Regions from separate parts of the Arthrobacter sp. MYb221 genome, predicted to be linked through region 1. Evidence: riboswitches for the same ligand, from Rfam matches in the RefSeq annotation. Region 1 holds a riboswitch; each other region holds the start of a gene.
What was found. Region 1 has a riboswitch for S-adenosylmethionine ahead of CQ015_RS12430 (O-acetylhomoserine aminocarboxypropyltransferase/cysteine synthase family protein). Riboswitches for the same ligand answer to the same signal wherever they lie in the genome.

Region 1 (2,259 bases):
GGGTCTTTATGCTGGCCGGCGTGGACGGCGAGGGTGTTGAAGCCGCTCATGATGCTCCTTGGGTTTGCGGGGCCAGGGCCCGGTTTAGTGCGCTGTCCAGCGCTTGGGTGAGGTCGGCGAGCAGATCGGCGGGGTCTTCAAGCCCCACCGAAATGCGCAGGGTGGAGGTGTTCAGGCCCGCGGCGAGAAGTTGCTCCGCGGAGAGCCGGCAGTGCGTCATGGTGGCCGGGTGGGCGACCATGGTGCGGGTATCGCCCACATTTGCGGCCAGGGAAATCAGCTGCAGCCCGTCGATCACCGGGGACACCAGCGAGGGGTGGGCCAGTTCGATGGCCAGCACGCAACCGGTGCCCTTGGGCGTGAGCTTTTTGGCCAGCTCGTGGCTCGGGTGGGCCCGCAGCGAAGGGTGGTGGATGGCCGCAATGCCCGGGTGATCTGCAAGTTCCTGGATCAGGGTGCTCACGCTGCGCTGCACGTGTGCGGCACGTACCGGCAAGGTTTCGATGCCGGTCAGAATGCCTTGGGCGCTGGCCGGGGCCAAGGCCGGCCCCAGGTCGTGCAGGAATTTGGAGCGGACCAGCATGGCGTAGGCGGCCGATCCGTGGCGTTCAAGCAGCGAGGCATTGTTCAGCCGCACTCGCGGGGCGGCGATTTGCGGCCAGCGGGTGGAATCCGAGAAATCGAACTTCCCCGAGTCCACGACCACGCCGCCGAGCACCGAGCCGTGTCCGGCTAGCCCCTTGGTGGCCGAGTGCACCACAATGTCGGCGCCAAAATCCAGCGGGCGAATATTCAGCGGGGTGGCCAGCGTATTGTCGACGACCACCGGAATGTTGTGCTCGTGCCCGATCGCCGAGATAGCGGGCAGGTCCGCCACGGTGCACAGCGGGTTGGAGACGGACTCCAGGAAGAACGCCCGGGTGTCTTCTTCGATGGCCCCGGCCCAAGCTGCGGGGTCGGCCTGGTCGACAAAGCTGACCCGGATGCCGAAGTCGGAAAAGGTGTCGGTGAACAGGTCCACGGTGCCGCCGTACAGCGAGGAGGAAACCACGATGTGCTTAGGACCCTGGGTCAGGGCAAGCAGCGAGAGCGCAACGGCCGACTGCCCCGAGGCGGTGGCTACCGCTTGGGCTCCGCCTTCAAGGGCGGCCACCCGCTGTTCCAGGATGGCCACGGTGGGGTTGCCGGTGCGTGAATAGGTGAAGCCGGCCTGGCGCAACGCGAATTTTTCGATCGCTTCTGCGTGCGATTCGAACTGGTACGCTGCGCAATTGTGCAGTGGCGGCAGCATCGGGCGGAAATCTCCGCTCGGACGATACCCTGCATGGACCGCGTCGGTTCCTTGGCGTTGGTTCATAGCTCCTTCTCGTTTCTGATCCACGAGAGAGTGCACCGAACACCCGGCGTCGTACCGCCCCTCGGCCGCCCTGAGGCCACAACGGTACGAAGCATGGCGCCTTATGGCACGTTCGGAACTGCTCCATCGTTCCTGGCATTAGCACCTTTCGGTTTCCCGATGGTTGCTGCGACGTCTACGAGCCAGATCTCTCGGTCGCTCTTGATGGGTTGTTGTTCTTCCATGGTTGGACATCGGCATCCGGCGGCGCAAACGACGCCCACGCCCGCGCTTCATACAGGGGCACCTAGCTTCACATCCCGCGCCAGTCCCGTAATGGGGCCCGGCCCGCAGTCCCTTTGTGACGCGCGGCAACCGCCAGAATCCTTGAAGAACCAGGGTTTTGCGCAACTATTATGTCGCCGACGGTCCGCCAAATGACACGGTGTTACGTCTTGGGGGCCGGGGATTCAGTCCAGGACCTCAACTCCGAAGCTTGAGACGACCGAGCGCACCTCGTCCAGATAGCGCCGCGCTTGCTCGGTCAGCGGAATCGCTGCATGGTCGATCCAGCCGATCTCGATGCGCTCATCGACATCCAGCGGGATGGCGACGATGGACGGATCCAGCTCGTCGCTGATGATGCCCGTGGAGATCGTGTACCCGCCCAGGCCGATCATCAGGTTGAAAATCGTCGCGCGGTCCGAAACCTGGATCTCGCGCTTGCTGGAGCTGGTGGAGAGCACTTCCTCGGCGAAGTAGAACGAGTTGTTCGCACCCTGGTCGAAGGTCAAGCGCGGCAGGTCTTCGAGGTCCTCGAGCGTCACCCGCGCCCGGGAGGCCAGCGGGTTGCTGCGCGAAATGAAGATGTGCGGATCGGCGAGGAACAGGGGGTGGAATACGAGCCGGGACTCGCGCAGCAG
Region 2 (2,259 bases), on a different contig from region 1:
CCGGCCCCAGGCCGCCGTAGGCGAACTGGCGGGTTCCGAAGAATTCGATCTGGTCATCGACCATGGCGTTGGTCAAAAATGAATTGTCCGCAGCACGGTTGACCAGCTGCACTCCGATCTCCCGCCATTGCTGTTCGATCAGCTCGAAGGCCGGCTTGATGACCACGGAGTTATTCGAGCTGGCCACCGTGATTTCAAGCTTCTTGCCGTCCTTCTCACGGATCCCGTCCGCACCAACGCTCCAGCCCGCTTCTTCAAGCAAGGCCTTGGACTTCTCCGGGTCATAGCCGAGCTCGGCAGACAGATCCACGAAGCCCGGTGCCTGGTGGTTGAGGATCGACCCTGCGAGCACATAGCTGTCCGAGAGGACCGTGTCCTTCAGCGCCTGGCGGTCGATTCCCACCTGCAACGCCTGGCGCACCTTGGTCTCGGCCAGCTTGCCCGAACCGATTCGAATCGCGGCATGGTTGGTAGTCAGGTCCACGCCTTGGGCGGCGAAGATCTGCCCGCCTCCGGCACTGAGCACCTCTTCGTCAACGGGCTGCAGTCCGCGGACCAAATCGACCTGGCCGGACTGCGCCGCGCCGGCCCGGTGGGCAACTTCTGGCAGGTACTTGACGACCAGTTGTTCAAGGTATGCGTCACCCTGGTTTGCTGCGGTTTCCGGGGCCCAGGCGTAGTCATCGCGGCTGGTGAAGATGACTTCTTCATCTGGCTTTTCGGACTCGAAGACGAACGGTCCGGAACCGACGATCTGCGATATTGCGGTTTGCCCTGCATTGTCCAGTTCCAGTGTGCCCGGGGATACCAGCCCGGCGGTCACCGAGGAGGTGGAGCGCAGGAAGTTCGCATCCGGGCGCTTCAGGGTCACCTTGACCTGGTTCTCGCCGACGACCTCGGAGCTCTTGTAGGCTGAAAAGTCGACGTTCGGTTGAATCTGCGCGGATTTCACGCCTAAGCCCAGCGCGTCCAGATTTTTCTTGACCGCTTCGGCATCCAGGGCCGTGCCGTCCGAGAATGTGACGCCATCACGAATGGTGAAGGTGAATTCGGTCTGTGCCTTATTGGCGGTGAACTCGGAGGCGATCCAGCCTACGAGCTTGCCGGATTCGGTATCAAAATAGGTCAACCGGTCCAGCACCGAGTTCAGCACATTCGCCTTCTCGTAGAAGCGAGCGGCCTGGGTCTGCCAGTTGTTGATCGGGGTTACCTCGGCAAAGGTGAACGTTCCTCCCTCTACCGGGGCGCCTGCTTCCGCGGAAGCTGCCGGCTCGGAGCTCTCCGCGGTGGATGCGCTGTTGCCGCCACAGGCGGTCAGCGAAAGACCTAGAACTGCGAGTAGTGCTGCGGCCTTCAGGCTCAGTGGTGTGTTGCGCATTTTCTGGTGTTCCTCTCGGTAATTTCCCGAGGATTACGCCGAAATCCCGATCCTGCCGCGGTATTGCGGGGCGGGAAGAAGGCAGACTTCTCCCCTGTGCGGACCGTTGCGAAATCTAGCAATCTCCATCGGTCCTGGCCTTAGCACCGCTCCCTGCCGGGATGGTTGCTGCAACGTCAACGAGCCAGGTCTCTCGGTCGCTCTGGATGGTTATCATTCGGTGTCTTTGCCGAACAATTTAAGTCTGCGCGCGCAGGTGCGGTGTGACCAACCATGACGTTATATACGCGTCACGAAGTCATCCCAATACACACTTTGGGGCAAAAACAGGCCCTGAAGCCGGTCACGAAACGTCATAAGTCAGTTCATGACGCTGCTGACTAACAAATTTTGCTATCTGCTGCATAAATTGAATATAATCTCGAATTTCCTAAGGTGGAGACTGCGCCAATAGAAAGCCCCCGACATGAAGGCCTTGAATCTCACCGGCGCGCTATCCCCGCTGAACTTTTCAGTCTGCGGATAGCTATGATGCCGTTTGCCAAGTTGAACATCGCGTCAATATTATAGATTTTCGTACCGTACCAATTGCTCTTTTGAAGCCGCGATTGGGCAACGAGTTGGTTCGCTCCACGTCCCAACATATTCGCGCTCACAGTGGTGCACCTTTGGTGCTGTTCACTGCGTTGAAGTCTAGCTCGGTGAGTAGCTCCCAAGTGCTCTTGCTGTCGTAGACGGCATCCAGATGCACGGTGATTTGGGATGGGAGGAGATAACCGAAACGGCTAAGTCGTTCGAGGTGGGACGAATTAGCGGTGAACCGTGGCGGCTGGCCCGTCTATGACTCATCCGCTGGGGATACCTTGGCCGCCAGTTAGCAG
Region 3 (2,259 bases), on a different contig from region 1:
CTCAAGCGCGCCCCATGGCCGCCGTCGGCAACCGGCAGGCGCAGCGCACCGAAGCGCTCACGGTTCAGCAAGCCAACCTGTTCGAAAGGCAGGATCCGCTGCCGGTCGCGTTCCCTTGCACCGGCGGCGATCTGTGCGAACACCGGACGGAAAATGCCGGCAAGCCGTTCATACTGCTCGTCAGCGCCGGGGCCCGGGGTGATTTTCAGCAGCTGCCGGGTAGGAAGTTCCTGTGGAAGGTCGTCAAGCTCCACCGCGCTACCCGCAATAGACGGGTCGCTGAGCGCATTAAAGTCGCCAGCGGGATCGCCAAATGACATCGAAAGTCCTCAATTCTTTCCATCGGTCCTGGCTGTAGCACCGTCCCGCGCCAATATTTAGGTGGGTGGTTGCTGCGACGTCGACGAGCCAGATCTCTCGGTCGCTCTGGATGGTTCGTAATCATTTGTAGCCTGAGGTCTACTTCGTCCTCAACCCGGTTAGTCACATTTCGTCGTGCACGGATGGAGATTGAAATGCATCAAGGACAGCACTTGCCTAACGCGGCCGAACACAATGCCTAGCGTTTAGCGATTTTTCGGCCAAATACGCGATTAGTGAAATAAAAATCGAAACATCACGATGATGTGACGCATCTATCGAATATTTATCATGTTACGAAAGATTTGCATTGAAATCGTTCGAAGGCCTGTAATAGTCGTGTAACCATCCCGAGCGGCTAAGAGATCTGGCTCTGTGACGCCGCAGCAACCACCACCCACGGTTAATAAACCAAACGGTGACCGGTGCTACCGCCAGGAACGATGGAGATGATCATGGCTTTCATTTCGCCTTGCCCGCAACGGCTCGCTATGCGACATTGCACTTTCTTGGCGTTCCCATAAAGTACCGCGCACCCACACGCTCAGTGCGCCTTCCGCTGACTCGAAATTAATCGCCCTAAACTTTTCAAGGACCGCAATGACCACCACCGAATTGGCCAGTACAAATCAGCCCTCCAGCGCCGAGGCACGCCAGGAGTTCTGGGACGAGGCGGCGAACCTGCTTGACTGGGACACCCCATGGCACACCACCAGCCAGATCATCCCGGCAGACGCACAAGCCAAGCGCGGCCCGCAGATCTCCTGGTACCTGGGGGGCAAGCTCAACGCCGCGGTGAATTGCGCCGACCGCCATGTGGCAGCCGGCAACGGTGAAAAGGTCGCCCTCTACTTCGAGGGCGAGCCAGGTGACCGCATCGCGGTGACCTATCGGAACCTCCAGGAGCGCGTCAGCCAGGCGGCGAACGCCCTGCAGGAGCTCGGCGTGGCCAAGGGCGACCGCGTGGTCATCTACCTGCCGGTGCTTATCGAAACCATCGTCATCACCCTGGCCTGTGCACGCATCGGGGCGATCCATTCGCTGGTCTTCGGCGGCTTCTCCGCGGAGGCGTTGAAGTTCCGGGTGGAAGACACCAAGGCCAAGCTGCTGGTCACCACCGACGGCCAGTTCCGCCGCGGCACCTCGGTTCCGGTCAAGGCCAACGCAGACCTTGCGGTATCCGGGGAAAACAGCATCGAAAAGGTTCTGGTAATCCGCCGGACCGGGGATGAGATCCCGTGGACCGCCGGACGCGACGTGTGGTGGCACGAGGCGGTGGAAACCCAGTCCACCGAGCACGCGGCGCAGGCTTTTGACGCCGAGACGCCGCTGTTCATCATGTACACCTCCGGAACCACCGGTCAGCCCAAGGGCCTGGTGCACACCACCGGCGGTTACCTGACCCAGGCCGCGTACAGCCACAATCTCCTGTTCGGCAACCCCGACGAATCCCAGCGCGCGGGCGACGTGCACTGGTGCACCGCAGATCTGGCTTGGGTCACCGCGCACACCTACGAGATCTACGGCCCGCTGGCCAACGGCGTCACCCAGGTGATCTACGAGGGCGTGCCCAACGCACCGCACCCGGGCCGCCACTTTGAGATCATCGAACGCTACAAGGTCACCAGCTACTACACCGCGCCGACCCTGGTCCGTTCGCTGATGGGCTGGTTCCCCGAAGGGGTTCCCGCCGACTATGACCTGTCCTCGGTTCGGGTGGGCGGCACCGTGGGCGAGGCGGTCAACCCCGAGGCGTGGCGCTGGCTGCGCGCTCAGCTGGGGCGCGGCACCCCCGGCGGCATCCCGATGGTCGATACCTGGTGGCAGTCCGAGTCCGGCGCGACAGTCCTCTCCCCGCTGCCTACCGACGAGCACTTCAAGCCCGGCTGCGCTTCGCGG

Region 2: another riboswitch for S-adenosylmethionine. It lies ahead of CQ015_RS08545 (ABC transporter substrate-binding protein); the one in region 1 lies ahead of CQ015_RS12430 (O-acetylhomoserine aminocarboxypropyltransferase/cysteine synthase family protein).
Region 3: another riboswitch for S-adenosylmethionine. It lies ahead of acs (acetate--CoA ligase); the one in region 1 lies ahead of CQ015_RS12430 (O-acetylhomoserine aminocarboxypropyltransferase/cysteine synthase family protein).

What each region holds. Positions count from the first base shown of each region.
Region 1 covers NZ_PCPW01000009.1:128,212-130,470, reverse strand. Annotated here, with positions in the region: gene CQ015_RS12435 (cystathionine gamma-synthase) at 1-50, opposite strand, end outside; gene CQ015_RS12430 (O-acetylhomoserine aminocarboxypropyltransferase/cysteine synthase family protein) at 47-1,357, opposite strand; SAM riboswitch class I at 1,478-1,568, opposite strand; gene CQ015_RS12425 (LysR family transcriptional regulator) at 1,807-2,259, opposite strand, start outside.
Region 2 covers NZ_PCPW01000005.1:198,854-201,112, reverse strand. Annotated here, with positions in the region: gene CQ015_RS08545 (ABC transporter substrate-binding protein) at 1-1,378, opposite strand, end outside; SAM riboswitch class I at 1,501-1,591, opposite strand; partial or broken gene CQ015_RS19330 (IS5/IS1182 family transposase) at 1,905-2,259, opposite strand, start outside.
Region 3 covers NZ_PCPW01000005.1:182,540-184,798, reverse strand. Annotated here, with positions in the region: gene CQ015_RS08495 (acyl-CoA dehydrogenase) at 1-320, opposite strand, end outside; SAM riboswitch class I at 337-437, opposite strand; SAM riboswitch class I at 703-810, shown strand; gene acs (acetate--CoA ligase) at 961-2,259, shown strand, end outside.